Regions from separate parts of the Brevibacillus sp. YAE8 genome, predicted to be linked through region 1. Evidence: a T-box and tRNA genes for the amino acid it is inferred to sense, from the RefSeq annotation. Region 1 holds a T-box; the other regions hold tRNA genes.

Region 1 (9,488 bases):
GGTCGAGAAAAGGCGGGTTGCCTTGAGTATCGACCTTGGCGCAACAAGGCGTCGCCCAAAAAAAGCTTGGCGAAGCCAAGTTTTCGAAAAAGGAGGAGCACGAATGGCGTTACAGGATGGGCTGCTTTCGTTTGCCATCAAGGAGACCATTTTCCTCTCATCCGATAGAGCCGGAATCGGCGAATTGCAAGAGCTGGAATTGGTACCCGATGTAGAGGTTCTGGAAAACGACTCCTACGTCTCCATCACGGGCTGCTTGCAATTGGTAGGAAAATACGAACCGATCAGGGAAGCCGCAGAAGCGAACAGCGGCGGGACGGAAACGCTGGTTGAGGCCGTCACTTTTCCGCCATTTCGCCAGGAAGTGTCGGAGGAGGCGCTATACGGCTGGGAGGAACAGATCGGCCATCGCATACCGTTGAACATCACCATTCCGTTGGACCGGATCGCGGAAATCGGCGACATTTATGCCATCGTGGACAGCTTTGACTACAAGCTGGAATCCCCGCATCAAATGTTGATTGACGCCGACCTGAAGATCATGGGGATACTGCTCGGCGACAGTCAGGCACAGCCGGCTTCCGCCAACCAGGAGTCAGCGGAGGGGGCACAGGCCTGGGAGTATGCCCGTGTAGCGGACGAGACGCTGCAAGCGCACGCTGCGCCTTCTTCCCTGGACGAAATCGAGGAAAAGCTGAGCGCTTTGGAGGAGGAGCTGGAGCGGGAAGCATTGCCGGCGTCCTATGATTCGGCTGAATCGCCTTCCGTGTTCGACGCCCCTGCGATCGCCTACAACCAGCAGGAGGAGTACCAGCAGCAATACGGGGAAGTGCAGGAGCAGTACGGCGAGGTGCAGGAGGTGTCCAGGAGCGAATCGCAGCAGCCTTGGATCGCAAATCCGGCCGCCTACGGCTCAGATGCGCAGGCAGAGGCCCAGTATGATTCCCCGGCGTACGATGCGCTTGCCTATCGCGATATTCAGACGACAGAGCCTGTCAAAAGGCAGCCGGAAAAAGAAGAGCCGACTTTGGCGATTCACGAGCAGGACGATGTGGATTACGCTCAGGTCGCTACCGATCCAGCCGAGTCCGAGTCTCTCTACGAAGCGGAGCAGGTGCAGGAAGTGCATGCGGACGGCGAGGAAGAAGCGGCAGAGCCGGTAGTCGCGCAGCCGGAAGCGGTGGAGGAGACAGAGCTCAAGGTAGCCATCTCGGGCAAGGCATCCCGCGAAGAGCAGAGCAACGTCAACATTACGTCGATTTTCTCGCAGGCTACGCGCGCCAAGCAGGAAGCGCAGGCGATCGAGGCGGAATCCTCGTCCAGTTCCTCCCGGCAAAGCGCGTCCGTCAGCACCAGCCCGGCGACCGTGGAGGCGATGCAAAATCTCACTTCCTTTGTGCGGCGCAAGGAGGAGAGCACGAGCCAGTTGAAAATGTGCATCATCCAGCGCGACGAAACGCTGGAGCATATTTCCCAGAGATACCAACTGCCCGTTTCCAAAATCGTCGAAGTGAACAGGCTGGCTTCCGAGCAGGTTGTCGCGGGACAAATTTTGTACATCCCACAATAAAGGAGTGGGGGACCGTGGATAAGATCGATCTCTCCGAAGTGTGCCAGCATTATCGAGCGCGCGTGATCCGCATCACGCCGCTCGATGACTGCTATTTACTGGAGACTAACCGGGGCCCCAAGGAACTCCACGTCTGGCCGCGTGTGGATGTGATGCGCTGGTCGTTTGCCTGGCGCGAGCGATTGGCTCGTCAGGGGTTTCGCGCAGTGGAAAGGTTTATACGGACGCGAGACACCAAGCCGTTTCTGGTTGTGGGCAAGCGCGGTGTAACGATGACCGATCACGTCAGGCACATCGAAGCCTGCGAGCCTCGCGCCGAACTTGCCCGAAGCTGCGGCAGAGTCATCGGGATGATGCATCTGTCCCAGCAGGAGAGTCCGCTTCTCTCCGGCGCGGATTACTTGAAGCAGGAGCAGATCGCCGCCGACGCAAAGTGGACGCGGACCAAGGCTTTCGCCGAAGCGTTCCGCAGCAAGCACGGACGCGAGCCGGGAGAAAAAAGGTGGGTAGCCGAGCTGATGCAGCCGATGCTGCAGCGCATGGAGCGTTCCTCGGCCATGCTTTCGCATGAAAGCGTAGCGCCGGATACGGTCAGCGTGTCGCACCGGGAGTTGCAGCGGGACAATTGGGGCATGGTGAAGGGCGAGCTGTACTTGCGGGGCTTTTTCCGGCCAGCTTTGTCCGTGCAGCAGCGCGATGTGGCAAGCTTTTTGCGGGATCATTACTTGACGCACAAAGACATCGGCCAGATTGACGCCTTTTTGGACGGATACGAGGAGGTCAAGCCGCTCAGTTACGGAGACTATATTTTGCTGCTCGCCTTCATGGCTCGTCCGCGCGAGGTGTACAGAAGCATCGAAGCTTATACGAAGCGGGTTGCAGGCAAGGAAGAGGCTTCTGTCAAAGCGATTGAACAGGCTCTGCGCATCCAGGAGTCCGTCGACCAACTGCTGCAGCACATTGCCTACCGGGCAGAGCAATCGAGGAGGGAGGGAGTACATGAGCCGCTATGACGAGATCTACCCGTTGTTCCAGGAGTACGACATGTACGCGCAGAGCATCGAGCCGCTGAAGGAACCGAACGTGTACAAGGCGGCGACTCCCTATGGCTCCTACGTCTGCAAACGGTCCAATATGCCTGCCAAGCGGCTGGTTTTCGTAAGCGACATGCTGCGCCAGTTGCAGCAGCGCGGCTGGGACGGGGCGGTTCCGTTCACGTACACGAAGTTCGACGATCCGTTTGTTGCGCTCGGGGACTCGCTGTACTACGTGACGCCCTTTCAGCCGGGGAACGAGGAGTGGACCGAGCAGCCGCTGGCCTGGGCTACCCCGGCGATCGAGCGGCTCGCGGAGTTGCACCATCTGACGCAAAATTACCGCTTTGACGACCCGCGGCAGGTGGAGCCGCTGATCGACTCGCTATTAAACCGTTGGCAGTATTGGCAAAACCAGATGGAAAAAGCGGCGGAGGTAGCGGGAGGGCGGCAGTACCAGTCGCCGTTTGACCTGGTGTTTTTGGCCAACAAAGGGTTTATTACGGAGATGAGCCAGACGGCGACCGAGCTGTTGACGGACTGGAAGGAGCGGCACGAGACGCATGCGCATTTTCGCTTGTCGCTCATTCACGGCTATCCGCATCCGGCGCATATCGTGCCGGATCGCTTTGGCAAAGGAAAGCTGCTCAATTTTGACCGGGCCAGCTTCGATACGCCTGTGCGCGACCTCACACTGTTTTACCGGACGTATTTTCAACTGGCGGGAGATGAAGCAGGCGCCTCCCAGCTTTATCATCGCTACGCTGCCATCTTCCCGTTGCGGCCGGAAGAAATCGAGCTGTTGGCATCGTTTCTCTCGTACCCGGAACGGATCATGAGAGACATCGACATCTACTACCACAACCGCAGGGAGTGGAGCGAGCTGTACGCGGTGAAGCGCCTGGAAAAAGATATGGACCGCCTGATGCGTCTGCATCGCTGGGTCCAGCAAGCCTTTTAACGAGCAACGTCTCACAAGGTGGGGCGTTGCTTTTTGCATTTACAGCCACTCCAGGACGATGGCGACGTACAGCACGGCAAGCAGACCGAGCAGAATCACGTCAAACGAGGTGGGAAACAGGACGGTGCGGATGAACTGAAAAATCATCAAAGGGATCAGCACTTGTTTGCACCCGTATTTGATTCGCAGGTAGGTAGGGTTATACTTCCAGCGAAAATTCATCATCGGCATATCACCTCATTTCAACATATGCGAGGCTTCCTGGGACAGTGCCTATATTTCCTCGGACAAAGGCCGGTTTCGCCCGAGGCGTATTTTCTCTACGCCAGTTGTGACACAGGTTTGAGAATGGGAGGAAACGGGAACGTATAGGGCAGGAAGGCCAGGACGAACTTGTAAAGGTGAGCAGATGATCTGGAAAATAGCACTCTACTTGTCAGGAATAGGTGCAGGTGTGTACTTGATTCGCTTATCCTACGGCTTGCAACGGCAAGCGCAGAGAGGGTTTGACCTGTCTTTGCTGCACGGCATCGGGCTGGTGGCCTGGGGGATCGGCAGCTTGCTCGTGCTGTCTTTTGCCTGGTGGGGCCACGGGCTGGGGGTGCCGGTCTGTACAGGGACGTATCTCGCAGGGATCATCTCGCTTGTCTTTTTGCTGCAGACGCACAGACGCTTGCGCCAAAAGACGGAGAGCGAAGGCGCACACGTGGAGTCGCAGCTTTTGCTGGACTGGCAGAGGATCACGCGGCAGCATTCGGGGATGGTGCAGGTCATTCTGCTGGTCATAGCCGCGTCTTTGCTCGCGCTGCCCGAGATGCCGCTTTATGTTAAAGGGGGACTGGCGGTCGCCATAGCTTACATGAGTGTTCTTGCATACTTAAACAATCGGGACCATCACTATTTGATGACGGAGACATTGTCATCGGTGAGCACGCTCGAATCGAGGCTGACCCAGCAGCTCGCGCATTCCGAATGGATGAACCAGCAATTGTCGCTCGTCGGGAAACTGAAGCAAAGCTATGAGGGACTGTTGATTGCCAGCAACAAAATCAGCGTGAGCGACGTCCATTACGATAGCATTCACCAGTTGACCAGCGAGCTTGTCGACGCCTGGTTTGGCCAGATTCATACGCTCGTCTATTTGGGCATAAGCTGGGAGTCCGAGCAGGGGGATGTCTATTTTCACACCGAGCGCGGCAAAAGAGCCGATCGAGGTGCGGTCCAGTTTATCGAGGAGCGCATCGTCGTCTCGGAGCAATGGGACACGGCCAAAACGCCGCGCTACGTCAGGCTGGTGGCGCAAACCGCTATCGGCGAGCACGATATGGAGACAAAAGAGCTGGAGCAGTCCTTTTTTCAACTGCTGCTTGTGAACGTGAGAGGACTGATCTTGCGGTGTCTGCACGAACATCAGTCGACAGAGCTGAAGGAGCTGGAGCTGGGAATGGGCCTGGCCCGCCGAATCCAGTCGATGCTGATTCCAAAAGAGGAATGGCAAGTGAACGGCCTGCGCGCCAGGACGGTCTACGTGCCCGTCACCTACGTCGGGGGAGACTACATTGATTTTGTGCGCATCAATGAGCGCTACACCTGTTTTATCGTGGCAGACGTATCGGGACACGGCTTGCCCGCGAGCATCTGGGCGACGGGGATTCGGATTGCGGTTCGCGCCGTTTTGCAGACGAGCTGGTCACCCGATGAAATTTTGCAGCGGCTAAACCAGCTACTGTATGCCGATCTGGCGAAAACCCGCTCGTACATTACGATGCTTGTCGCGGTCTACGATGCGACCCGCCACGAGTTGCTGCTTGCCAGGGCGGGCCATCCGCAGCCGATCTATTTGTCCAGCACGCAAAAAAACGTCTTGCGCTGCCGGGGCGGGGTAGGACTAGGGCTTTTGTCCGATAGCACCTATCAACTGGAAGAAGTACCCTTATTAGAAGAAGGTATATTGCTACTATACACAGATGGATTGTTGGATACGGGAAGAAAAGACGTGCTGCGCAGCTCTCACGGCCTGCTCGAAGATCTTGCCGCCCTGCTGGACGAGCCAGGCAAAGAAGAGACGATGGAACGCGTCGAATCGTACCTGTGGGCGATGACGCGCCAAGGCCAGCAAACAGACGACATCTCCGTTTTGATTTTGCAGTTTCAATCCGGCTCTCATGCCGGACAACGAAGAAGTGAAACTCCTGCACTGATGGAGTACCCGAGCTGAAGCGCCCGTGAATAGGAGGATGAACGGTGATTCTGTGTGAACAGTGTCCGGACAATCCCGCTTGTCGCAACTGTCTTCTTGAGCTCCGTTCCGGCGGGTCTGCCCAAAAAGTGCTGCCGCCGCGCAAGGTGAAGGTGACGGAGCTTGCGACAATGGAAACAAGTCAAGCCCAATTGATAGCAGTCAGCCGGACAGCTATCGGCCTGCTTAGTCCGACCAAAAAGTTGCATGGACGCATGGAGGTCGAGCTCGCTTTCGATTTTCGCATTATCGGCAGCGGGCTGCAGGGAATCAACGGTGTTCCTTACTATGTCGTTGATATCGAGAAGGTTTTGCGCAAGGAAGAAGTGCTGGAACGGTTGCTTCTGGAAGAATTTCATACGTGGCATATGTGCAACGAGCTGAATCCTACAGACGTATTGCATAGTTATAAAGATCGGGATGACGAGCGAGGCCGTCTCATCAAGCAGGAGCTGCAGAAGCTGTCCATCCTGCGCCAGATCGAGACGATTTTCCTCTATCTGCTTGACGATGGCAAAGTGCGTCCGCTCGGCTCGAACCGTGCGGCCCCCGATGTCGAGGGGGAAATGCAGCGCCTGATTGGTGAGGCGACCGTCCACGGCAACTCGTTGCGGGAACAGATTGTCAGTCACGACGGGAAAAAAGTGTTTGAAATGTACGCGTCGATTTTGCCGGATCGCACCTGTGGGATCGCCCTGATTGACGTGACGGCTGCCATCGCGGAAGAACGCAGAAGAAAACGGCGCGAGTGGGAAATATACAGAGACATTCTCGGCGTGGTCACGGCAGGCAAGCTGCTGTTGCTAAGCGACGAGGAGCTGTTTTTTCTGCTGCGCGAGGGGCACAAATCGCTCGCGATGGACATTCAGGCGCCGGAGGATTTGGCTCTGCTCAGAAGGTCGTTCAAGCGCACGCTGGAGCCGCTGGGGTTTGTCGCCAAACGTTTTTTGCACTTTCTCGTCGCCGTCAACGAGGCGGCTTCGAACACGCTCAAGCACGGCAGCGGAGGAACGATCACGCTCTATATCGCCCACGATCAAGATTTGTGCCGGGTGGTCATCCACGACCAGGGCCAGGGCATTTTGCTCGAAGATTTGCCGCGGGCGACGTTGCAGCAAGGATTCTCGACGCGCAATTCGCTGGGAGCGGGCTTTCACGTCATGTTGCAATACTGTGACCGGATTTATTTGAGCAGCACGGCGGCTGGAACGAAGCTGATTTTGGAGTGTGCGCTGACAAGCTGATGAACATTGGAGAAAATACCAAATGTTTGCAAGTCGGGTGAAGCGGGTAACATGAGTGAGAGAGAACAAAATCAGCTACACCGATACCTATTGAGAGGAGTTTGAGCATGGACTACCGAGCAACAGAGACGAACGGACAGGCTACGCTGTTTTTCGCCGGAGAGCTGGACATGGCTGTGGGAGATCGAGTGGGTGAATTGCTCCAGCAGTACGGAGGGCGCAATCATTCCGTTACCGTCGATTTTCAAGGTGTATCCTTTGTAGATTCTTCCGGTATTGGAAGTCTGTATTTTACTACGAAAGAACTGCTTGCTTCTGGCAAACAGGTAGAGATTGTCAATGTCCGCGAAGAAATTTTGGATATTTTAAGCGTACTGGGCTTTACCGAGGCGCTGGGCATTACGGTGGGAAAAGTGGGCGAAACCGGGTTTGACGCGAAACAGCGTGATTGTATATAATAAGCAAAGGCAACGATACCACAATTACATATCGAATCAACGATGATCGGGAAGAGTAGGTCAGGAGCCCTTTGCAGAGAGGAGAATCAGATGCTGGAAGATTCTCTAAGGAGAGATGGACTGAAGGTCGCCCGGGAGTTGTTTTTGGTGAACACGATGTGTCTAGCCAAAAGCGGTTCGCAGCCGTTATCTTGTTTGAGGGAACATACGCTGGACTCTTCTTGCCGTATGTTAACAAAGGTGGTACCGCGAAATAATCCTTTCGTCCTTTGGATGAAGGGTTTTTTTATTTTTCCTAGAGGAGGAAGCCTACCCATGTCAACTCAGCCAACAACCGACATCGACCAATTGCTGCCGAAGAACTACGACCCGAAGGCAGCCGAAAGCAAATGGTATCCGTACTGGATCGAAAAGCAGTTTTTCAAGGCGGAACGCGACCCGGCGAAGCGTCCGTTCACTATCGTGATCCCGCCTCCGAACGTGACGGGCAAGCTGCACTTGGGCCATGCGCTCGATACGACGCTGCAAGACATCATCACCCGCGCAAAGCGGATGCAAGGCTACAGCACGCTGTTTTTGCCTGGGATGGACCACGCCGGGATCGCTACGCAAGCCCGCGTAGAAGCGACGCTGCGCGAAGAGGGCATCTCGCGTCACGACCTCGGCCGCGACAAGTTCATCGAAAAAGTATGGGAATGGAAGCACATTTACGCTTCGCACATCCGCGAGCAGTGGGAAAAGCTGGGTCTTGCGCTGGACTACTCCCGCGAGCGTTTTACGATGGATGAAGGCTTGTCCAAAGCTGTGCGCGAAGTATTCGTCCGCCTGTACGAAAAAGGGCTGATTTACCGCGGCAACCGCATCATCAACTGGGACCCGGCTGCCCGTACCGCCCTGTCTGATATCGAGGTCATTTACAAGGAAGTAAAAGGCGCCCTGCACCATATGCGCTATCCGCTCGCTGACGGCACAGGCTACATCGAAGTGGCGACGACCCGTCCGGAAACGATGCTGGGCGATACGGCTGTCGCTGTCCATCCGGAAGACGAGCGCTACAAGCACCTGATCGGAAAAACCGTCATTTTGCCGATTGTCGGTCGCGAAATCCCGATTGTCGCGGATACGTACGTCGATCCAGAGTTCGGCTCCGGCGCGGTAAAAATCACGCCTGCGCACGATCCGAACGACTTCGAGCTGGGACTGCGCCACCAACTGCCGCAAATCGTCGTCATGGACGAGACTGGCACGATGAACGAGCAGGCAGGCATCTACAAAGGGCTGGACCGTTTTGCCTGCCGCAAGCAAATCATCAAAGACCTGACAGAGCAAGGCGTCATGTTCAAAATCGAGGAGCACATCCACCAGGTAGGCCACAGCGAGCGCAGCGACGCCGTTGTAGAGCCGTATTTGTCCACCCAGTGGTTCGTGAAAATGCAGCCATTGGCTGACCTCGCGCTTGCCAACGCCAACAGCGAAGACAGCGTCAAATTCGTTCCGGAGCGCTTCAAGACCAACTACCTGCGCTGGATCGAGAACATTCGCGACTGGTGCATTTCCCGCCAGCTCTGGTGGGGCCACCGCATTCCCGCCTGGTACTGCCAGGAGTGCGGCGAGACCGTCGTATCCCGCGAAGATGTCACCGAATGTCCGAGCTGCCACAGCCACAAGCTGGAGCAGGACAACGACGTGCTCGATACCTGGTTCTCCTCTGGTCTGTGGCCGTTCTCCACGCTCGGCTGGCCGGAAGAGTCCGAGGACATGAAGTATTTCTATCCGACCAACGTCCTCGTAACCGGCTACGACATCATTTTCTTCTGGGTAGCGCGCATGATGTTCTCCGGTCTTGAGTTCACCGGAAAAAGCCCGTTTGAATCCGTGCTGATTCACGGCATTATCCGCGACTCCGAAGGCCGCAAAATGTCCAAGTCGCTCGGAAACGGCGTCGATCCGATGGAAGTGATCGAAAAATACGGCGCGGATGC
Region 2 (9,488 bases), on a different contig from region 1:
ATGAAAAACATCGTCTGCTGCATCAAATGGCTCATCTCGTCTGCCTGTAACCCATACACGTCCCCGATCATCAACGGAACGGCAACACTGCTGGAGACAGCTACGATCATCCATTGCAAGGCCGAGAGAATGCTCGTGCCCACTGGAGGTCTGTCATACAATCCGTACTTCAAAACAATCCACCTCGTTTTCTTGCCGCCAATCAATCATGAGCTATGCAACTAAATGTCTCCAGTTAAGAATATCATCATCCGGTTTTTCGGCAAACATGCAAAGGGGCAAGAAACTCTCTGCGAGAAATTTCTTACCCCTTATGCTTTGGCCGCCCATGCGGCTTCCGTTTCCTGCAAATACTATTTTATCATTTGCTTAATCAGCTCGCGGTTTCGGCTTTGGAAAATTTCATTGTGGGACGAAACCATTCCGCTGGCATGCGCTTCCGGCTGAATGTACAGCTTGGCTTGGTTGACGGCATTTGCTGCGTCGTGAAAAGCTCCAGCAATCAGATGCACTTTTCCTTCATACGAGATAATATCTCCCGCCGCAAAAATCCCCGGCTCGGATGTAGCGCCGTTTGTCTTGCCGGCCAGGAAGTATTCGTTCGCCATTTCCAGCTTCACCTGGCTGTTCTCCAGAAGCGATCTGTCGCGTTCGTAGCCGTGATTGATAATCACTTCGTCAATCGCCAGCTCCTGCACCTCGCCCGTCACATGGTTGGTCAGCTCGACCCGCTCAATCTTCTCCTGGTTGGAAGCGGCAATCAGCTTCGTGATCGTCGTGTTGAAAAAGCATGTGGCGGAGCTTTTCAACAGTTGCGTTACTTGTGCTTCGTGCCCGGACAGCGCTTCTTTCCGATACGTCAAATACACTTTTTTGGCAATCGGCTCCAGCTCATTGGCCCAATCGACCGCCGAGTTTCCACCGCCCGAGATGATGACGGTTTTGTCCTTGAAGCGCCGCAGCGACTTGACGGTATAACTGAGATTGGATACTTCGAACTTTTCCGCGCCTTCCAAGTCAATTCGTTGCGGCTCCAAAATCCCTCCGCCAATGGCCAAAATGACGGTTTTGCTATAATGCTTCTCGCCTGTCGAAGTGTGCAAAACGAACACGCCTGTTTCGTCCCGCTCGATCCGCTCCACTTTTTGGCCCAAAACGACGGTTGGATCGAAGGTCAATCCTTGCTGAACGAGCTGCTCAATCAGCTTTTCGCCCAGTGTTGGCGTCAGGCCGCCGACGTCCCAAATCATTTTTTCGGGATAGACGTGGACTTTCCCGCCCAGCCTTGGCTGATATTCGATCAGCTTCGTCTTCATTTCTCGCAAACCGCTGTAAAATGATGCGAACAGCCCAGCAGGCCCTCCGCCTATAATCGTGACGTCATACAATTCTTCGTTCGTCATCCGTGTATCTCCCCTTTACTCCCATCCATAATGGGCGCACGCAGCAACAGGGCCCCTGCACAATGCTTGCACAGAGGCGGCTGCTCGATCAGCGACGCATTTTATTTGGCCAAAATATTTTTCACGATCGTTTTCACCCCAAGCTCAATTCCCAACGGTCCGCCCGCGGCAATCGAGCTGTCCAGTGCGTACATATGCCCGTTCTTGATCGCTTGAAGCGAGTTCCAGGCAGAATCGCTCTCCAGGTTTTTCAGGTAGCCTTGCAGCTTTTTGAACGAGCCGCCGATATCAGCGACAAATATGTAGTCCGGGTTCATCGCCGCCAGTCCTTCCAGGGAAATCTGCTCCCCTTTGGTCGACATATCTACGTATATGCTCGGCGGGTTCAACCCAAGGCCGCTTTCCTTGCTGAAAATAAACTGCGTGGTAAAGCCCCAGAACTGCTTGTCACCCAGCATAATCACGCCAAACGTTTTGTCGCTGAACGCTTTCAACTGTTCTTTGGAATCGGCAATCAGCGTTTCGATCCGCTTGATTTCATCCTCGGCCTTTTGCTCTTTGCCGAAAATTTTTCCGTACTCGCGCAGCGCGCCTTGCCAGTTGTTTTCATTGCTGTCCACCGTTACGACCGGAGCGATTTTCTCCAGCTTGTCGCCGTAGCTTCCATACCGCCCCGAAACCATGATGATGAGGTCAGGGCCGACTTCCAGCAGCTTTTCCAGGTTCGGGCTCGTCATGGAGCCGATGTCGACGATCTGTTTGTCCTTGTACGGAGCGAGCGATTCCCACTCCTGCAAAACATCCAGGTCTGTCGCCGCTACCGGGGCTTCGTCCAACAAAAACAAATGCTCAAAATTGCGGAAAAATAAGAGCGCTACTTTCTCCGGTTTCTTTTCCAGTACAATCTCGCGTCCAAGAGCATCTACATACGTTCTCGGCCATTTTCCCGTTTCCTGATCGGCTTTTTCGGGAGCGGCGCTTTCCTCTTTGGCTGGCGCTGCACTGTTTGCTGCGGAACTATGGTTAGTCTCCGGCGTTCCGGCACAACCCGCTAAAATCCCCGCCAAAAGCGCAAGGGTGACGAATAGTCTCATGAGTGTTTTCATTCTGACTCCTCCGATGTAACTTGAGTTTTGCTTGACCAACTAAGCTACGGTCAGTTTAGCAAAACGCATTTTAGAGAGGAATGGAGCCATCCTGAATTCCATATGGATTTTTCCTGAATCGTCCGCGAAATTCGGCCGGAGACAACCCTACCTGCTTTTTAAAAATGCGGCTGAAATACAAGGCGTCTGCATAGCCGACGCTTTTCGCCACCTCGCCGATCGGCGCGTCGTTCGCCAACAGGCATTCCTTCGCCCGATTCAGCCGATAAGCCATCAAATACTTGCCCGGGCCCATGCCCGCGTATTTTTTGAAGACGTAGAACAAGCGATTTTCGTTGATGTCGTTTTGCTCCGCCAACGCGCGTACACTAAGCCCATCCATGTAATGCTCATGTATGTAGCTGGATACTTGCTCGAACAGTGCCTGCTCCCCATCGCTGCTCTGGTTGCGTACACAAACGAACAGTTCCTCCAGAACGCAGCGAAACAACGTTTCTGTCTGAAAGGCAGAAATCCCGCCTGGTTCCCTTGAGGAGCGCCAGAGAAGCTCAAGCAGCTCCATCAGGCGCGGGCTTTGTCCCGGAGTGAGCTGAAAATGCGCTTTGCTCAGAGAAAATCCGGACGGCTCGGGCGCGCAAACCCGGTATAAAACAAGCAAATACTCCCACTTACTGTTGCCCGTAACCCGCCGATTCAATGGCATACGGGCACCGCCATGCACGACATGTCCCGGCGACAGCGCATAGGACGTTCCGCTGAAATCAAACTCGGCCTTTCCTCTCAAGGGAAAAACAAAGCCTGGGAATGCTTCCGTATAGTCATCGCAACTCATGCCCGGATCGCGCACATAGCGACAGACTTGCTCCACTCGAAAAGAGGTACGCGCAAAATGTTCGGCAAGTTTGTTGATGTCCATCTTCATTTCACACACCTCCTGCCATCAAGCGCCGTTACTTCATGTGCTCATCTGCTCTAGTCCGTCGGGGCGAATTGTGATAAAGTCACATACCTTAATCATACTTGTATTGATATTGAGAATCAATCTTATTGTTTTCTTCTCTTCTTAATTCTTTGTCCTCACTTTTCTGACGTCTGGTTGTCGGATATAGTACGGGCAAAACAGAGTAGTAAGGAAAAGACTAAAAAAAGATAGTGAAAAATGATAAAGTTTTTGCTGTAGAAGTGCAAACTGAAGATCAACCAGCATTTGGTTTGTACTGGAAGAAGGAAACTCTCAACAAATGATTACATTTAAAAATAAAGGTCTGCAAAATCATATTGTAGGCCTTTATTTTTCCTTTGAGAGAGGGGAAACTTTCGTGACGAAAACAAAATCTGGATGGTTAAGAACCATAGTGGAAATAGGGATGGTATACGTTTCTTTATACGCTATTGTATTTCTAATCGGCGTATACAGTTTTACATTCGCCACTGATTTACCGCCGGATCGAAATAAAAACGGATCTGGACTATTTCTAGGTACCCTTGTCAATTGCGTTCCTTTTTTGCTGATTAGTTGGAGAGCACATTTTTTTCATAAGCGAAACATTCATACTGTTGCTATTGCCACTGTAGTTACTTCCTTCCTTTTGGAAAAACTTTTACCTGTCTGTTTTGCGAATATATTATCTCCAACAGACCCATTTTTACTTCTAAGCGAAGAATTTCCTTATTACATTTTTGGGATAGATTACATACTATACGGCACCCTTTTATCGTGTTTGTCTTTTTACATTGGCTTGATGGTCAGGCGATCATTAAAGCCGAATACTACATCATAACCAACAAAAGACCCTTGCTGAATCAGCAGGGTCTTTCGTTGGTTTACAGCTTGCTGACACCCTCCAAGCCTTGCGAGACGCCAAACTGCGCCTGATACAAGCGGCTGTACACACCGCCTGCGTCGACCAGCTCGCGATGATGCCCCTGCTCGACGATGCCCTCCCCCGTCACCACGACGATTCGGTCTGCATCCTTGATCGTCGCCAGCCTGTGCGCGATCACCAGCGTCGTCCGGCCTTTGGACAGCTCTGCCAACGATTGCTGAATCGCCAGCTCTGTCTCCGTATCCAGCGCCGAGGTCGCTTCATCGAGAATCAGGATCGGCGGATTTTTCAGGAACATGCGGGCAATCGCCAGCCGCTGCTTTTGACCGCCGGACAGCTTCACGCCGCGCTCCCCGATCACCGTCTCCATGCCTAGCTCCTGCGCGCGAATAAAGTCATCGAGTCGCGCTCGCCGTGCCGCTTCCCAGATTTCCTCCTCGCTCGCCTCCAGTTTTCCATACAAAATATTTTCGCGAATCGTGCCCGCGAACAGGAACACATCCTGCTGCACAATCCCGATCTGTCGGCGCAACGAATCTTGTGTCACCTGGCGGATGTCCACCCCGTCAATGCTGATCGAACCGCTCTCGACCTCGTAAAACCGCGGCAGCAAGCTGCAGAGCGTCGTTTTGCCCGCACCGGACGGACCGACGAACGCGATCGTTTCTCCTTTGCGGATGACCAGATCGACCTGATCGAGCACTTTTTTCTCTCCGTCATAGCTGAAGGAGACCTGGTCGAAGCGAATCTCTCGCTGAAACGGCTTCATTTCCACCGCGTCCGGAGCATCCGCCACATCCGGCTCTGTGTCCAGCAATTCGGTATAGCGCTTGAAGCCTGCGAAGCCTTGCGGATAACTTTCCACAATGGCGTTGATCTTCTCAATCGGACGGAAAAACACGTTCGTCAGCAGCAAAAAGCCGACAAACTCTCCGTACGTAAGCTGCTCGCGAATGACAAACCAGGTTCCGCACACCATGACAAACAAAGTGACAAACCGCATCATCATGTAGCTGATCGAACCGTTTTTGGCAATCAGCTTGTAGGAGCTGAGCTTGGTCAGGCGAAAGCGCCCGTTGTTGACAGCAAATTGTGCTTCCTCGTGCTTCTCGTTGGCAAACGCCTTGACGACACGGATGCCACCCACGCTGTCTTCAATGCGAGCGTTGAAGTCGCCCACATCGCGAAACAGTTGGTGGATCGCCTGGGTCATTTTTTTGTTGAAGTACACGACGACCCAGATGATGGCCGGCACAACGATGAAGGTGATAACCGCAAGCTGCCAGTTGATGGACAGCATGAGCGCAAACGAGCCTACAAGCGTCATGATCGCGATAAACAAATCCTCCGGTCCGTGATGCGCCATTTCGCCAATCATGTTCATGTCGTTTGTCAAGCGACCAATCAAATGCCCGGTCTTCGTATTGTCAAAAAATCGGAACGACAGCTTCTGAATATGCGAAAACAGCTTGCGCCGCATATCCGTCTCGATGTTGATGCCCAGCATATGCCCCCAGTAGTTGACGATGTACATAAGCAATGTGTTCAAGGCATACAAAGCGAGCAGTCCAAGCGAAGCCCACAAAATCATGCCCCACTTCCCGCCCGGCAGCAAATCGTCGATAAAAGCATTTACCGCTACCGGAAACGCCAGCTCCAGCAAACCGGCAATGATTGCGCAGCCAAAATCAAGCACAAACAACCATTTATACGGGCGGTAATAGGAGAAAAAGCGTCGAATCAATCAATGGCCCCCTTTTGGCGTTGGGTTCGCTCCCTGTCAGTACTTACCCGGCAAGCTTTTGTCAACGCAACTGCAATAATGATTATCAATTTCATCAATAAGTATAGCAATGTGCCTTGTGAAAGAGAATGGCACATTCATGAATCGATATGGATTATTCATGAATCCCGTTGAAACTCGCTCGGGGACAGGCCGGTGTATTTTTTGAAGCGCTTGCTGAAATACAACGGATCGGAAAAGCCTGTCCTTTGCGCCACCTCCTTGATGCTCAATTGGCTGTGCACGATATTCAACAAGTTTTTCGCCTGGTTAAGTCTGTATCTGTTCAAATATTCACCCGGACTAATTTTCAAATGCTTCTGAAACAGGTAAGCGAGCCGGTTGACATTGATCTGGTGCATTTCCGCAAGCCGATTCATGCTCAAGTTTTCCATGTAATGATTATGAATATAATCGAGCAGCCGCTCCAGCAATAGCCGCCCCTCGTCTTGCGCGCGATACAGCACGAGCGAAAACAGCTCGTTCAAGATGCCGTACCACAGCTCTTTTACGCGCAGCTTGTACAAGTCGCCGGGGCTGTTCCAGTACCGCTCAAGCTGCCTCAGCTTCTCCTGCAGCCGGGCGCTCTGCTCGACAAGGTGCAAGCCGTAATGCTGCCCGGCGTAATCGCATGCATCAGCCAGCTCCCAGTGCTTCACCTGATAGAGCACGAGAATGTAGACCCACTTTTCCTCGCCGATCACCTTGCGATCAAACGCCATGTCAGGGCCAGCGTGTACGACCATCCCCGGCTCCATATCGTATCCCGTGCCGTCAAACCACATTTTGGCTCTCCCGGATAGAGGGAAAATAAATGCCGAATGCAGCCCGGTTCGTCCCCCAAAATATTTCATTCCCGGCTGTCGTTCTTCGAGGGATACACTGGTGAGTGTAATGGCTCCCCTGGCGTAATAGTCGATCAACAGACCAACCTTTGCTCTCTCCATTTGCACCCCGCCTTGCTTTTTACTCAAAAGAACCGTTGGATGTAAGCGCGGCATGGTCGCTACCGCATCCAGGAAAAGCTCTGCAACCACCCAGCACATGGATATGCTTCATGCATGGATATGCTTCACGCTTGGCTATGCTTCACGCTTGGCTATGCTTCACGCTTGGCTAGCTTTGGTCACGCACACGCTTCTCCTATCGGCAGGCAAGCGCCAGCCTCGCTTGGTTCTTCTCTCGCTGGTTCTTCTGTTCAGGTGTTGTTGCCAGCGGCTCGCGCTGTTACTCCGCTCGGCGTAGCACCTGGCATTGGAACACATTTTTACTCACAAAATCTGCAATTTACCTCTTGTGAAAATTTCGGTTCTCGTTTATCATAATAGATAATGATTCTCATTTTCAACCAATCAACTTGGCCAAACTGTCGAACTCTACAGCTTGCTCTTCTGGCTGCTTGCAGGACTGATTTCTTCATTTCTTGCGTGTAACGAATCAGTCACCTGTTGCATCCGGTTCGCTTGCTTGCTGATCGGTTTCAGGAGATGGAGCGATACATACTGCTTTTCATGTTGATCGTAACAAATAAAATAACCCTAAGGATGAACATCCTTAGAGCTTGATTTCAGAAATGGTGCCGGTGAAGGGACTTGAACCCCCACGGTTTCCCTCACGATTTTGAGTCGCGCGCGTCTGCCATTCCGCCACACCGGCAATTAAATTGGAGGAGGCACCCGGATTTGAACCGGGGATAAGGGTTTTGCAGACCCGTGCCTTACCCCTTGGCTATGCCTCCATGTATAAAAAAGGTTTGAATGGAGCGGACGACGGGTCTCGAACCCGCGACCTTCGCCTTGGCAAGGCGACGCTCTACCAATTGAGCTACGTCCGCGTATAAATGGCTGGGGTACTAGGATTCGAACCTAGGAATGACGGAGTCAAAGTCCGTTGCCTTACCGCTTGGCTATACCCCAATAAGTAATCCCCAACTTTGAAATTATGGGGCGATCGATGGGACTTGAACCCACGAGTGCCGGAGCCACAATCCGGTGCGTTAACCCCTTCGCCACGACCGCCATATTAACTAACTATGCCTTTTGGAAAATGGCAGGGGCAGTAGGAATCGAACCCACACCAAAGGTTTTGGAGACCTTCGTTCTACCGTTAAACTATGCCCCTACACATGGTGGCTCGGGACGGAATCGAACCGCCGACACGAGGATTTTCAGTCCTCTGCTCTACCGACTGAGCTACCGAGCCGTATGTATCTTTTGCTTAGCGTGCCATTTGTTGTTTGTGAAAAATGGCGGAGCTGACGGGACTCGAACCCGCGACCTCCGGTGTGACAGACCGGCGTGAACTCCAACTTCACCACAGCTCCATGTTTGGTTGCACCTACAGGTACTCCCTTTGCAAGAAAGAAAATTTGGTTGCGGGAGCAGGATTTGAACCTGCGACCTTCGGGTTATGAGCCCGACGAGCTACCGAGCTGCTCCATCCCGCGACGATTCGGACGATCAATTATCAGCGTTGCCACGTGCTTTTCGCTGACCATCCATTATGATAAGTGGTGGAGGCTGACGGGATCGAACCGCCGACCCTCTGCTTGTAAGGCAGATGCTCTCCCAGCTGAGCTAAGCCTCCACTGTTCCCCAACTCTTGTTGGGGCCCCACAAAGGATAGGGTGCTACCAGAGTGGCACTCTTTTTGCTTTGTGGACGTTTTTTAGGTGACCCGTAGGGGATTCGAACCCCTGTATGACAGCGTGAAAGGCTGCTGTGTTAAACCGCTTCACCAACGGGCCAAGATGGCGGATGGAGTGGGATTTGAACCCACGAGACGGGTCAACCCCGCCTACACGATTTCCAATCGTGCTCCTTCGGCCGCTCGGACATCCATCCATATGGCTCCTCGGGACGGACTCGAACCGCCGACCGATCGGTTAACAGCCGATTGCTCTACCAACTGAGCTACCGAGGAACGTTGAAGGTCTTATTCCTTCAAAACTGAATACGCATGTTTGCTAAGAAATGTGTGGATAAGTCCTCGACCGATTAGTATTCGTCAGCTCCACGCGTTGCCGCGCTTCCACACCGAACCTATCAACCTCATCGTCTATGAGGGGTCTTACCAGCTTAACGCTGTGGGAAGTCTCATCTTGGAGGGGGCTTCACGCTTAGATGCTTTCAGCGCTTATCCCGTCCGCACATAGCTACCCAGCTATGCCACTGGCGTGACAACTGGTGCACCAGAGGTGCGTCCATCCCGGTCCTCTCGTACTAAGGACAGCTCTCCTCAAACTTCCTGCGCCCGCGACAGATAGGGACCGAACTGTCTCACGACGTTCTGAACCCAGCTCGCGTACCGCTTTAATGGGCGAACAGCCCAACCCTTGGGACCTACTTCAGCCCCAGGATGCGATGAGCCG
Region 3 (9,488 bases), on a different contig from region 1:
ACTCAAGCAGGGCAACTGAATAAAAGCGTCCTTCTGCAAGCGCCTCATCTCCGCTCCGCTCATACGCCGCAATCGCCGCCTTCACCTGGCCAATCATCTTTTGCCGAGCCTCTTCCGATTCGAGGTAATCTTGCATCTGCACAAACCAGCCCGTAAAACGAGCCGTGGGATCGGCAATCAGCCGGGCCTCCTGCAAATACCGCCACGCCCACGGGTTGGCACGCACGTCCTCTATCGTCGGCACTGAATGCACGTGAAGCTGAATCAGTTGCCCGCGAAACTGGCGGTTTTCACTTCGATGTTCAGAGGCTCCCTCCATGAACACATTCAGGTCGAGATCGCTGAAGGCGTCTGCTTCCCCCCTCCCGACCGAACCGCCCGCATAGGCGCATACCATCCCCGAAAGCGATAGCTGCTCGACAAAGTCACGGCCCAACTCAATAAAAAAGTCGGTTTCATCCTTATAAGGCTTCATCGGTTCCTCCCGCTCTTTGCTATGCTGCAAGAGCCTTTCCATAGCTAGGTAATGATTCTCCCCCAAGAAAGGTTCCACATCGCGGTTAGACTTCCTCTTCACACCTTAAAAAGAATTTTCCGACATCATTGCGCAAACAAAAAGGCCACTGGAAATGTGGCCTTACGCGGAAAGAACTTTTCTACCTTTTTGACGACGAGCAGCCAAAATTTTACGGCCGTTTTTTGTGCTCATGCGCTTACGGAATCCATGATCCTTTTTGCGCTTGCGATTGTTAGGATTAAAAGATGGTTTCATTTCGTATTACACCTCCGTCTCGCACAGACATTCTTTTGCATTATAAGGACATATAGTAAAAAAGTCAAGCGACAGTGGAATTTCGTTACCAAGGCAAATATCCCCATAAAACTATTTCCCGGATCTGTGGATATCATCTTATCCACAAAAGCAGATTTCGACAAGTTTATCTACAGCTTGTACACAAAATATAGATATGTGAATATGTGCCTGGTACCAGTGGTTGTGTTTGTGGATAAGTATGAAAAAACCATTGATGCCATGCCTTATATCTGTTATTATGTTTTTGTTTTGAAGCGTGAATAACTCCGATAGGCTAATCGGTTTTTCCACAGGGTGTGGATAAGTTTGTGGACAGATTCCTTCCTATGTGTATGTCGTTACTCACAGGGATGCGGATAACCGTCTGCTTTTTTTCTCTTCTACGAGCGGAATCCCTATTTTTCGACTTTTTTTATCCACAGTCGCTGTAAACGACCGTGTTGACAATTGGGTCACACATATGAGGTTTTTTGCAATTGCTATCGTTTGTTTCTTATCGGTGATTTTATTTTTCGGACGGCCCAAAAGGAGGGATTCTGGTTGGATGCAGCGATTAGCGAACTATGGCGCAAAGTTCTCGCCAAGATAGAAAAATCGCTAAGCAAACCAAGTTTTGATACCTGGCTCAAAGCGACGAGAGCAACAACCTTGGAAGAGGATGCACTGATCGTCGTCGCGCCCAACGACTTTGCGAGGGATTGGCTTGAAACCAGGTACGCTCAACTGATTACCGATACACTATATGAAGTGACAGGTATCAATATGAAGGTAAAATTCGTCGCCCTGCAAAATCAGGACGCCGCATTTGCCGAAGAACAACCAGCCCCGCGGGTGAAAATGAGCGCTCCGCCCTCAGCAGCGGATGACCAGCCACCCAGCATTTTAAATCCCAAGTACACCTTTGACACCTTCGTCATCGGTGCCGGGAACCGATTCGCTCACGCCGCTTCGCTTGCGGTCGCTGAAGCTCCTGCTAAAGCTTACAATCCTCTCTTCATTTACGGAGGAGTCGGACTTGGCAAAACCCACTTGATGCACGCAATTGGCCATTATGTCATTCAACACAATCCATCGGCGAAAGTGGTCTATTTGTCGTCAGAGAAGTTCACCAATGAATTCATCAACTCTATTCGCGACAACAAGGCCGTTGAATTCCGCAATAAGTACCGGAGTGTAGACGTTCTTTTAATTGATGATATTCAGTTTTTGGCAGGCAAGGAATCGACGCAGGAAGAGTTTTTCCATACGTTTAATGCCCTGCACGAAGAAAGCAAGCAGATCATTATCTCCTCTGACCGGCCTCCCAAGGAGATTCCGACTCTGGAGGATCGTCTGCGCTCCCGCTTTGAATGGGGACTCATTACCGACATTCAGCCGCCAGATTTGGAAACGCGGATTGCCATTTTGCGCAAAAAGGCAAAAGCTGAGAATCTCGACATCCCGAATGAGGTAATGGCGTACATCGCGAACCAGATCGACAGCAACATCCGCGAGCTGGAAGGCGCCCTGATCCGCGTCGTGGCTTACTCTTCGCTGATTAATCGCGACATTGATACGCAGTTGGCCGCTGAAGCGCTGAAAGACATCATTCCGTCTTCTCGCCCTCGCGTCATTACGATCATGGACATCCAGCGCGCAGTCGGAGAAGCCTTTAGCCTCAAGCTGGAAGACTTCAAGGCGAAAAAGCGAACCAAAACCGTCGCTTTTCCGCGGCAAATTGCCATGTATTTGTCTCGCGAGCTGACAGATGCCTCTTTGCCGAAAATCGGGGACGAATTTGGCGGACGCGACCATACGACCGTCATTCACGCACACGAAAAAATCTCTCGGGCGCTGGCAAGCGACCCGCAGATGCAGACTACGATTCAGTCGCTCATTGAAAAGTTAAAAGCAAACCATTAAACCTGTGCATAACGCAAAAAGCCTATACACAACTTACCCACATGTGTATAGGCTATCTTTTACGTTATCAATCCACATATCCACAAATCCACAGGCCCTATTACTACTTCTGTTTAAAAAGATTTATCCTAATAAGATATGATAAAGACGCAGCCATTATGCATAGCCACTTAAAAAATGGCGCAGATAGAGGGAGGATCACGTTGATGCATATTACCGTTCAGCGAGACAAGCTGTCTAACGCCGTGTCACATGTCAGCAAAGCGGTTTCCAGCAGAACCACCATTCCGATTTTGACTGGGATTAAGATAAAGACGGATGATGAGGGACTTACTCTGACTGCAAGCGATTCGGATGTATCCATCGAGGTGCAGATTCCTTTGGAAGAAGCGGGAGAATGGGGAGTAACGATCCATCAGCATGGGAGCATTGTTTTGACAGCGCGCATTTTCAGCGAAATCGTGCGCAAGCTGCCAAGCAACGAGATTCACATTCAGGTAGACGACCGTCTCGTTACGCAAATCCGTTCGGGACAAGCCGAATTCACCATTAACGGAATGGATGCCAGCGAGTATCCTCAACTGCCGCATCTGGAAGAAGACAAAGTTTTCAGCGTTCCCTGTGACTTGCTGAAAGCCATGATCCGGCAAACCGTTTTTGGCGTCTCTACTTCCGAAATGCGTCCGATCTTGACTGGACTCATGTGGTCCCTGGAACAAGGCAAGCTGCGCTTTGTCGCTACTGACAGTCACCGTCTGGCCAGCCGTACTGCGATGGTAGAATGCCCGGAAGACTTGTCCTTCCACAACGTAGTCGTGCCAGGAAAAAGCTGCAACGAACTGGTGAAAATTCTCGATGACGACCAAAACCCGGCTGACATCGTCGTAGCCGACAATCAGATTTTGGTGAAGTCCAAGCACATTTTGTTCTATTCCCGTCTGCTGGAAGGAACTTACCCGGACACGACCAGAATCATCCCGCAAGGCAGCAAAACCGAGATTACCGTCAGCACCAAGGAATTTTTGCAATCAATTGAGCGCGCTTCCTTGCTCAGCCGCGAAGGCAAATCGAACGTGGTCAAGCTGGTTACATTGCCGGACGGCAGCGTGGAGATCACTTCCAACGCACCGGAAATCGGTAAAGTTACGGACATTTTGACGCCAAAAGCCACGAACGGTGAAGAGCTGAAGATTTCCTTCAACGCGAAGTACATGATTGACGCCTTGCGTGCGATCGACAGCGCCGAGATCAAAGCCAGCTTTACCGGCCCGATGAGTCCGTTCGTGATTCGTCCGACAGACCACGACTGGATGCTGCATTTGATCCTGCCAGTCCGTACTTACTAGGTCTTTTTCGTAAAAAAGTTCTTTTTCGTAAAAGAAAGGAGCCAAACCATGCGTGAGGTTTCCATCAACACCGAATACATTGCGCTCGGCCAATTTTTGAAGCTGGCTGACGTCATTGACACAGGCGGCATGGCTAAAGCGTTTTTGGCAGAAGTGCCGATCAAGATCAATGGCGAGTTGGACAACCGGCGCGGCCGCAAGCTATATCCTGGCGATGAAGTGGCGATTGAAGGCCATGGCCGCTTTCAAGTGGTACGCCGCTGAGAGGAGAGCGTGATTCTTGTTTCTCAAGAACCTGTCGCTAACCAACTATCGCAACTACCAATCCTTGTCCTTGGATTTTGACGGACCGATCCAGTTGTTCATCGGGAACAACGCCCAAGGGAAAACTAATGCACTCGAGTCGATATACGTTCTGGCTCTGGCCAAATCCCACCGCACGCCCCGAGACAAGGAGCTGATTGCGTGGGATGCCGATTACGCCACGATCCGTAGCGATGTTCTTCGTCGCTACGGTTCTGTTCGTTTGGAGCTGCAGTTGACAACCAAGGGAAAGCGGGCCAAAATCAACGGAATGGAGCAGCAAAAGCTGAGCGCCTACGTGGGAGCTTTGAACGTAGTCATGTTTGCGCCGGAGGACCTGTCCATTGTAAAAGGAGCGCCTGCCCAGCGTAGGCGTTTCATTGACATGGAAATTGGCCAAGTTTCGCCCACCTATCTGTATTATTTGAGCAACTACAACAAGGTGCTGGCTCAGCGGAACCAACTGCTGAAGGACTTGGCGATGAAAAAAAGCCATTCGCTGGAAATGCTGGCAATTTGGAATACCCAACTGGCCGATTTAGCGGTAAAATTGTTGAGGAAGCGATTTGAGTTTCTGCGCAAGCTGGAGGTGTGGGCGCAGGAGATCCACACCGGCATTACCAGCGGCAGGGAAATGCTTTCTTTGCATTACGTGAACTCATCGCCCGTTACGGATGAAATGTCGGCAGAGCAAGCGGTTGAAAAAATGCTGGCTGCCTATGAAGAGGTTCGCGACCGGGAAATTATGCGCGGAAGCACGCTGATCGGACCGCACCGCGATGATTTTTCACTCAAAGTGAACAACATGGATGTCCAGACGTACGGTTCGCAAGGGCAGCAGCGCACGAGCGCCCTGTCCATCAAATTGGCCGAAATTGAGCTGATTAAAGAAGAAGTCGGGGAATACCCCGTTCTTTTGTTGGATGATGTCTTGTCAGAGTTGGATGAACATCGGCAAACCCTGCTGCTCGAAACCATTCAGGATCGGGTTCAGACGTTTGTAAGCACGACAGGTGTGGAAGGCTTAAAGCATCAGGTTCTCCAGCAAGCCTCTCGGTTTTACGTGAAGGAAGGGACAATCTCGGGAGAAAGGTAGGGGTCAGGGATGTTTATTCACATTGGTGGAGATACTGTGGTGAGCACTAAGGAAGTTATTTCCATCCTCGACCATCAAACCGTGAAATCCTCGAAGGTCAACAAGGCTTTCCTGGAGGAAAAGCGGAAAACGATTGTCGATCACAGCGTGGAAGAAACAAAATCTTATGTAATCACCCAGGACGCCATTTACTGTTCACCTATTTCTTCTCTGACGCTAAAGCGACGCGCTCAGTTCGTGGACAGCTTGGATCAGTTTCCCTTTGTACAAGCTGAAGTGGAGGAGTTGACAGAGTAGTGGATCAAGTGACGACGAACGATACAAACTATGATGCGAGTCAGATTCAGGTTCTGGAAGGTCTGGAAGCTGTTCGGAAACGTCCCGGCATGTATATCGGCTCGACCAGCAGCCGCGGTTTGCATCACCTGGTATGGGAGATTGTCGACAATGCTATCGACGAGGCGCTTGCCGGTTATTGCGACAACATCTTGGTGGTCATTCATCCGGACAACTCCGTATCTGTAACTGATAACGGCCGGGGAATCCCGACCGGCATCCATGAAAAAACCGGGAAATCAACCGTTGAGACGGTTTTGACTGTCCTGCACGCCGGCGGAAAATTCGGCGGTGGCGGATACAAAGTCTCCGGCGGTCTGCACGGGGTAGGTAGCTCGGTAGTGAACGCGCTATCTGAATGGATGGAAGTAGAAGTAAAGCAAAACAACAAAATTCACTATATGCGCTTTACAGTCGGAACGCCTGATGCTGATCTTGCCGTCATTGGCGAGACAGAGGAGACGGGAACAAAAGTCACCTTCAAGCCAGATCCGACGATTTTTACGGAAACGACTGTTTTTGAATACGACGTTTTGCAAAAACGTATTCGCGAGCTCGCCTTCCTGAACAAAGGGCTGCGCATTACGCTGAAGGATACGCGCCCGGACCAGGAGCGGGAAGAATCGTTCCACTATGAGGGCGGTATCGTACAGTTCGTGGAATACTTGAATAAAAACCGGGAACCGTTGCACGAAGAGGTCATTTACTGCGAGGGCGAAAAAGACGGCCTTTTCGTTGAGGTTGCTCTGCAGTACAACGACAGCTATGTGAGCAACATCTACTCGTTCGCCAACAACATCAACACGCATGAGGGCGGAACGCACGAAACAGGCTTCAAGACAGCTCTTACCCGTGTCATTAACGACTACAGCCGCAAATTCAATCTCCTGAAGGAAAAAGATCCGAACCTCTCCGGCGATGACGTGCGCGAAGGGATTACGGCGATCATTTCCGTGAAGATTCAGGAGCCGCAGTTTGAAGGGCAGACGAAAACCAAGCTCGGCAATTCGGAAGCGCGCAGCATTACCGAATCTGTCTTTGGCGATCGCTTCAGCACCTTTATGGAGGAAAATCCGGGCGTAGCGAAAAAAGTGGTGGAGAAAGCCCTGATGGCTTCCCGTGCTCGTGAAGCAGCGCGGAAAGCCCGTGAAATGACTCGCCGTAAAAGTGCGCTCGAAGTCAGCGCTTTGCCGGGTAAATTGGCGGACTGCTCTTCGAAGGACGCTTCGGAATCCGAACTGTTCATCGTTGAGGGGGACTCCGCGGGCGGTTCTGCGAAGTCCGGCCGCGATCGCCATTTCCAGGCCATTCTTCCTTTGCGTGGAAAAGTGCTGAACGTAGAGAAAGCGCGCTTGGACAAAATTCTCGGCAACAACGAGATTCGCATGATTATTACTGCGCTCGGCACCGGGGTAGGCGAAGATTTTGACATTACAAAAGCGCGCTACCACAAAGTTGTGATTATGACGGACGCGGACGTGGACGGCTCGCATATTCGCACGCTGCTGCTGACGTTCTTCTACCGTTACATGCGTCAGCTCATCGAAGCGGGGTACATTTATATCGCGCAGCCGCCGCTCTACAGCATCAAGCAAGGCAAGACGCTGCATTACGCGTATAACGACAAGCAGCGCGATGAAATACTCGCGACCCTCAAGGCTACACCGAAGCCAAGCGTCCAGCGCTACAAAGGGTTGGGCGAGATGAATGCTGACCAATTGTGGGAGACGACAATGGACCCTGCCATGCGCACGCTCCTGCAAGTGAACCTGGAAGACGCCATGGAAGCAGACATGGTGTTTGAGACGCTCATGGGCGACGAAGTAGAGCCGCGCAGGGAGTTTATCGAGCAACACGCGGCATCTGTAAGGGATTTGGACATTTAAGCTTTGAAATAGATTCGGTATATGGCAAGAAGGCTCAGCGATCCAGGCGGTATGAAAATGGCTTCAACAGGCGGTTTGCGCTGAACGAAGCTATTATTTTGCTGAGCTTTGGATAGCTGAGTCTGCCTTCTTGCAAAAAAATTCACTGTCGCACGATAAAAAAATCAAAAATTCTATTGCAATGAATTAAAATGTATGCTAGATTAAAGATCCAGGAAGTGATACGGGCCTATAGCTCAGTTGGTTAGAGCGCACGCCTGATAAGCGTGAGGTCGGCTGTTCGAGTCAGCCTAGGCCCACCACTTATACAAGGCGATAGCGCCGGATGCGACATCGCTTCTCCATTTTTGGAAAATGGGGCTGTAGCTCAGTTGGGAGAGCGCCTGCCTTGCAAGCAGGAGGTCATCGGTTCGATCCCGTTCAGCTCCACCAATATACTCCTATAGGCAATTGGCCTGGATGTCCTAATGTTCCTCGGTAGCTCAGTTGGTAGAGCAATCGGCTGTTAACCGATCGGTCGGCGGTTCGAGTCCGTCCCGAGGAGCCATATCACGCTCCTGTAGCTCAGTCGGTAGAGCGTTTCCATGGTAAGGAAGAGGTCGCAGGTTCGATTCCTGTCGGGAGCACCAGAAATGATTACGAACATGGCCCGTTGGTGAAGCGGTTTAACACAGCAGCCTTTCACGCTGTCATACAGGGGTTCGAATCCCCTACGGGTCACTTATACACCCAACTAGTTGTTGGGGTCCCCGCAAAGTACTCGGTGTTGCTACAACGCAATCTCTTCACTTTGTGGGGTACTTTGGAGGCTTAGCTCAGCTGGGAGAGCATCTGCCTTACAAGCAGAGGGTCGGCGGTTCGATCCCGTCAGCCTCCACCATTTTCACGAATGACAAAAACATGGAGCTGTGGTGAAGTTGGAGTTCACGCCGGTCTGTCACACCGGAGGTCGCGGGTTCGAGTCCCGTCAGCTCCGCCATTATTCAAAAAGTAATGGTGGACTCACATACACGAGGCTCGGTAGCTCAGTCGGTAGAGCAGAGGACTGAAAATCCTCGTGTCGGCGGTTCGATTCCGTCCCGAGCCACCATGAAATAAACTGAACATGCCGGTATAGCTCAATTGGTAGAGCACCTGACTTGTAATCAGGGGGTTGTGGGTTCAAGTCCTATTGCCGGCACCATTTTCATCCTTTCGAGCAAAGAGCAATCCGTGCTTACGAAGGACAAGCTGGGGAGATAGTGAAGTGGCTAAACACGGCAGACTGTAAATCTGCTCCCTCCGGGTTCGGCGGTTCGAATCCGTCTCTCCCCACCATCTTTACTTCATGGCTATTGGGGTATAGCCAAGCGGTAAGGCAACGGACTTTGACTCCGTCATTCCTAGGTTCAAATCCTAGTACCCCAGCCATAATGAGAGCCATTAGCTCAGTTGGTAGAGCATCTGACTTTTAATCAGAGGGTCGAAGGTTCGAGTCCTTCATGGCTCACCAGTATTTTTGACAAGTAGATATGCGGTCGTGGCGGAATTGGCAGACGCGCTAGATTCAGGTTCTAGTGGTGGCAACACCGTGGAGGTTCAAGTCCTCTCGACCGCACCAACCCATCCTATGATGGATGAAAATGCGGACGTAGCTCAATTGGTAGAGCGTCGCCTTGCCAAGGCGAAGGTCGCGGGTTCGAGACCCGTCGTCCGCTCCATCAATGTTCTCGGGTCTCTCACCCGTTCCGGGTTTACCCTGGAAGAACATCAAGGAAGAGTGTCACGGGCACTTCCGATCTGGCTTTGCAGGCAGCGTTTTGACG

The links. A T-box is a leader RNA that pairs with one kind of tRNA and senses whether it is charged. The one in region 1 lies ahead of AC27IT_RS03450 (valine--tRNA ligase), so its partner is inferred to be a tRNA-Val.
Region 2: it encodes a tRNA-Val, which carries the amino acid that the T-box ahead of AC27IT_RS03450 (valine--tRNA ligase) is inferred to sense. The anticodon was not compared.
Region 3: it encodes a tRNA-Val, which carries the amino acid that the T-box ahead of AC27IT_RS03450 (valine--tRNA ligase) is inferred to sense. The anticodon was not compared.

Annotation. Positions count from the first base shown of each region.
Region 1 is NZ_BAAIYG010000002.1:105,573-115,060, reverse strand. It holds gene AC27IT_RS03485 (LysM peptidoglycan-binding domain-containing protein) at 104-1,570, shown strand; gene AC27IT_RS03480 (hypothetical protein) at 1,585-2,583, shown strand; gene AC27IT_RS03475 (protein kinase family protein) at 2,570-3,565, shown strand; gene AC27IT_RS03470 (hypothetical protein) at 3,605-3,790, opposite strand; gene AC27IT_RS03465 (PP2C family protein-serine/threonine phosphatase) at 3,975-5,783, shown strand; gene AC27IT_RS03460 (ATP-binding protein) at 5,810-7,048, shown strand; gene AC27IT_RS03455 (STAS domain-containing protein) at 7,156-7,506, shown strand; T-box leader at 7,540-7,779, shown strand; gene AC27IT_RS03450 (valine--tRNA ligase) at 7,822-9,488, shown strand, end outside.
Region 2 is NZ_BAAIYG010000004.1:327,361-336,848, forward strand. It holds gene AC27IT_RS09440 (purine/pyrimidine permease) at 1-173, opposite strand, end outside; gene AC27IT_RS09445 (NAD(P)/FAD-dependent oxidoreductase) at 354-1,403, opposite strand; gene AC27IT_RS09450 (ABC transporter substrate-binding protein) at 1,505-2,509, opposite strand; gene AC27IT_RS09455 (AraC family transcriptional regulator) at 2,580-3,431, opposite strand; gene AC27IT_RS09460 (ABC transporter ATP-binding protein) at 4,334-6,079, opposite strand; gene AC27IT_RS09465 (helix-turn-helix transcriptional regulator) at 6,238-7,065, opposite strand; tRNA gene AC27IT_RS09470 (tRNA-Leu) at 7,693-7,774, opposite strand; tRNA gene AC27IT_RS09475 (tRNA-Cys) at 7,783-7,856, opposite strand; tRNA gene AC27IT_RS09480 (tRNA-Gly) at 7,877-7,952, opposite strand; tRNA gene AC27IT_RS09485 (tRNA-Gln) at 7,960-8,034, opposite strand; tRNA gene AC27IT_RS09490 (tRNA-His) at 8,061-8,136, opposite strand; tRNA gene AC27IT_RS09495 (tRNA-Trp) at 8,166-8,239, opposite strand; tRNA gene AC27IT_RS09500 (tRNA-Phe) at 8,245-8,320, opposite strand; tRNA gene AC27IT_RS09505 (tRNA-Asp) at 8,365-8,441, opposite strand; tRNA gene AC27IT_RS09510 (tRNA-Met) at 8,488-8,564, opposite strand; tRNA gene AC27IT_RS09515 (tRNA-Val) at 8,629-8,704, opposite strand; tRNA gene AC27IT_RS09520 (tRNA-Glu) at 8,791-8,864, opposite strand; tRNA gene AC27IT_RS09525 (tRNA-Ser) at 8,869-8,961, opposite strand; tRNA gene AC27IT_RS09530 (tRNA-Asn) at 8,965-9,040, opposite strand; partial or broken rRNA gene AC27IT_RS09535 (23S ribosomal RNA) at 9,095-9,488, opposite strand, start outside.
Region 3 is NZ_BAAIYG010000031.1:1,350-10,837, reverse strand. It holds gene AC27IT_RS23885 (nucleotidyltransferase domain-containing protein) at 1-475, opposite strand, end outside; gene rpmH (50S ribosomal protein L34) at 638-772, opposite strand; gene dnaA (chromosomal replication initiator protein DnaA) at 1,355-2,716, shown strand; gene dnaN (DNA polymerase III subunit beta) at 2,923-4,062, shown strand; gene yaaA (S4 domain-containing protein YaaA) at 4,111-4,326, shown strand; gene recF (DNA replication/repair protein RecF) at 4,343-5,461, shown strand; gene remB (extracellular matrix regulator RemB) at 5,471-5,758, shown strand; gene gyrB (DNA topoisomerase (ATP-hydrolyzing) subunit B) at 5,767-7,683, shown strand; tRNA gene AC27IT_RS23845 (tRNA-Ile) at 7,909-7,985, shown strand; tRNA gene AC27IT_RS23840 (tRNA-Ala) at 8,040-8,115, shown strand; tRNA gene AC27IT_RS23835 (tRNA-Asn) at 8,155-8,230, shown strand; tRNA gene AC27IT_RS23830 (tRNA-Thr) at 8,237-8,312, shown strand; tRNA gene AC27IT_RS23825 (tRNA-Glu) at 8,330-8,403, shown strand; tRNA gene AC27IT_RS23820 (tRNA-Val) at 8,488-8,563, shown strand; tRNA gene AC27IT_RS23815 (tRNA-Asp) at 8,586-8,662, shown strand; tRNA gene AC27IT_RS23810 (tRNA-Phe) at 8,698-8,773, shown strand; tRNA gene AC27IT_RS23805 (tRNA-Thr) at 8,791-8,866, shown strand; tRNA gene AC27IT_RS23800 (tRNA-Tyr) at 8,916-9,000, shown strand; tRNA gene AC27IT_RS23795 (tRNA-Gln) at 9,019-9,093, shown strand; tRNA gene AC27IT_RS23790 (tRNA-Lys) at 9,100-9,175, shown strand; tRNA gene AC27IT_RS23785 (tRNA-Leu) at 9,197-9,283, shown strand; tRNA gene AC27IT_RS23780 (tRNA-Gly) at 9,308-9,383, shown strand.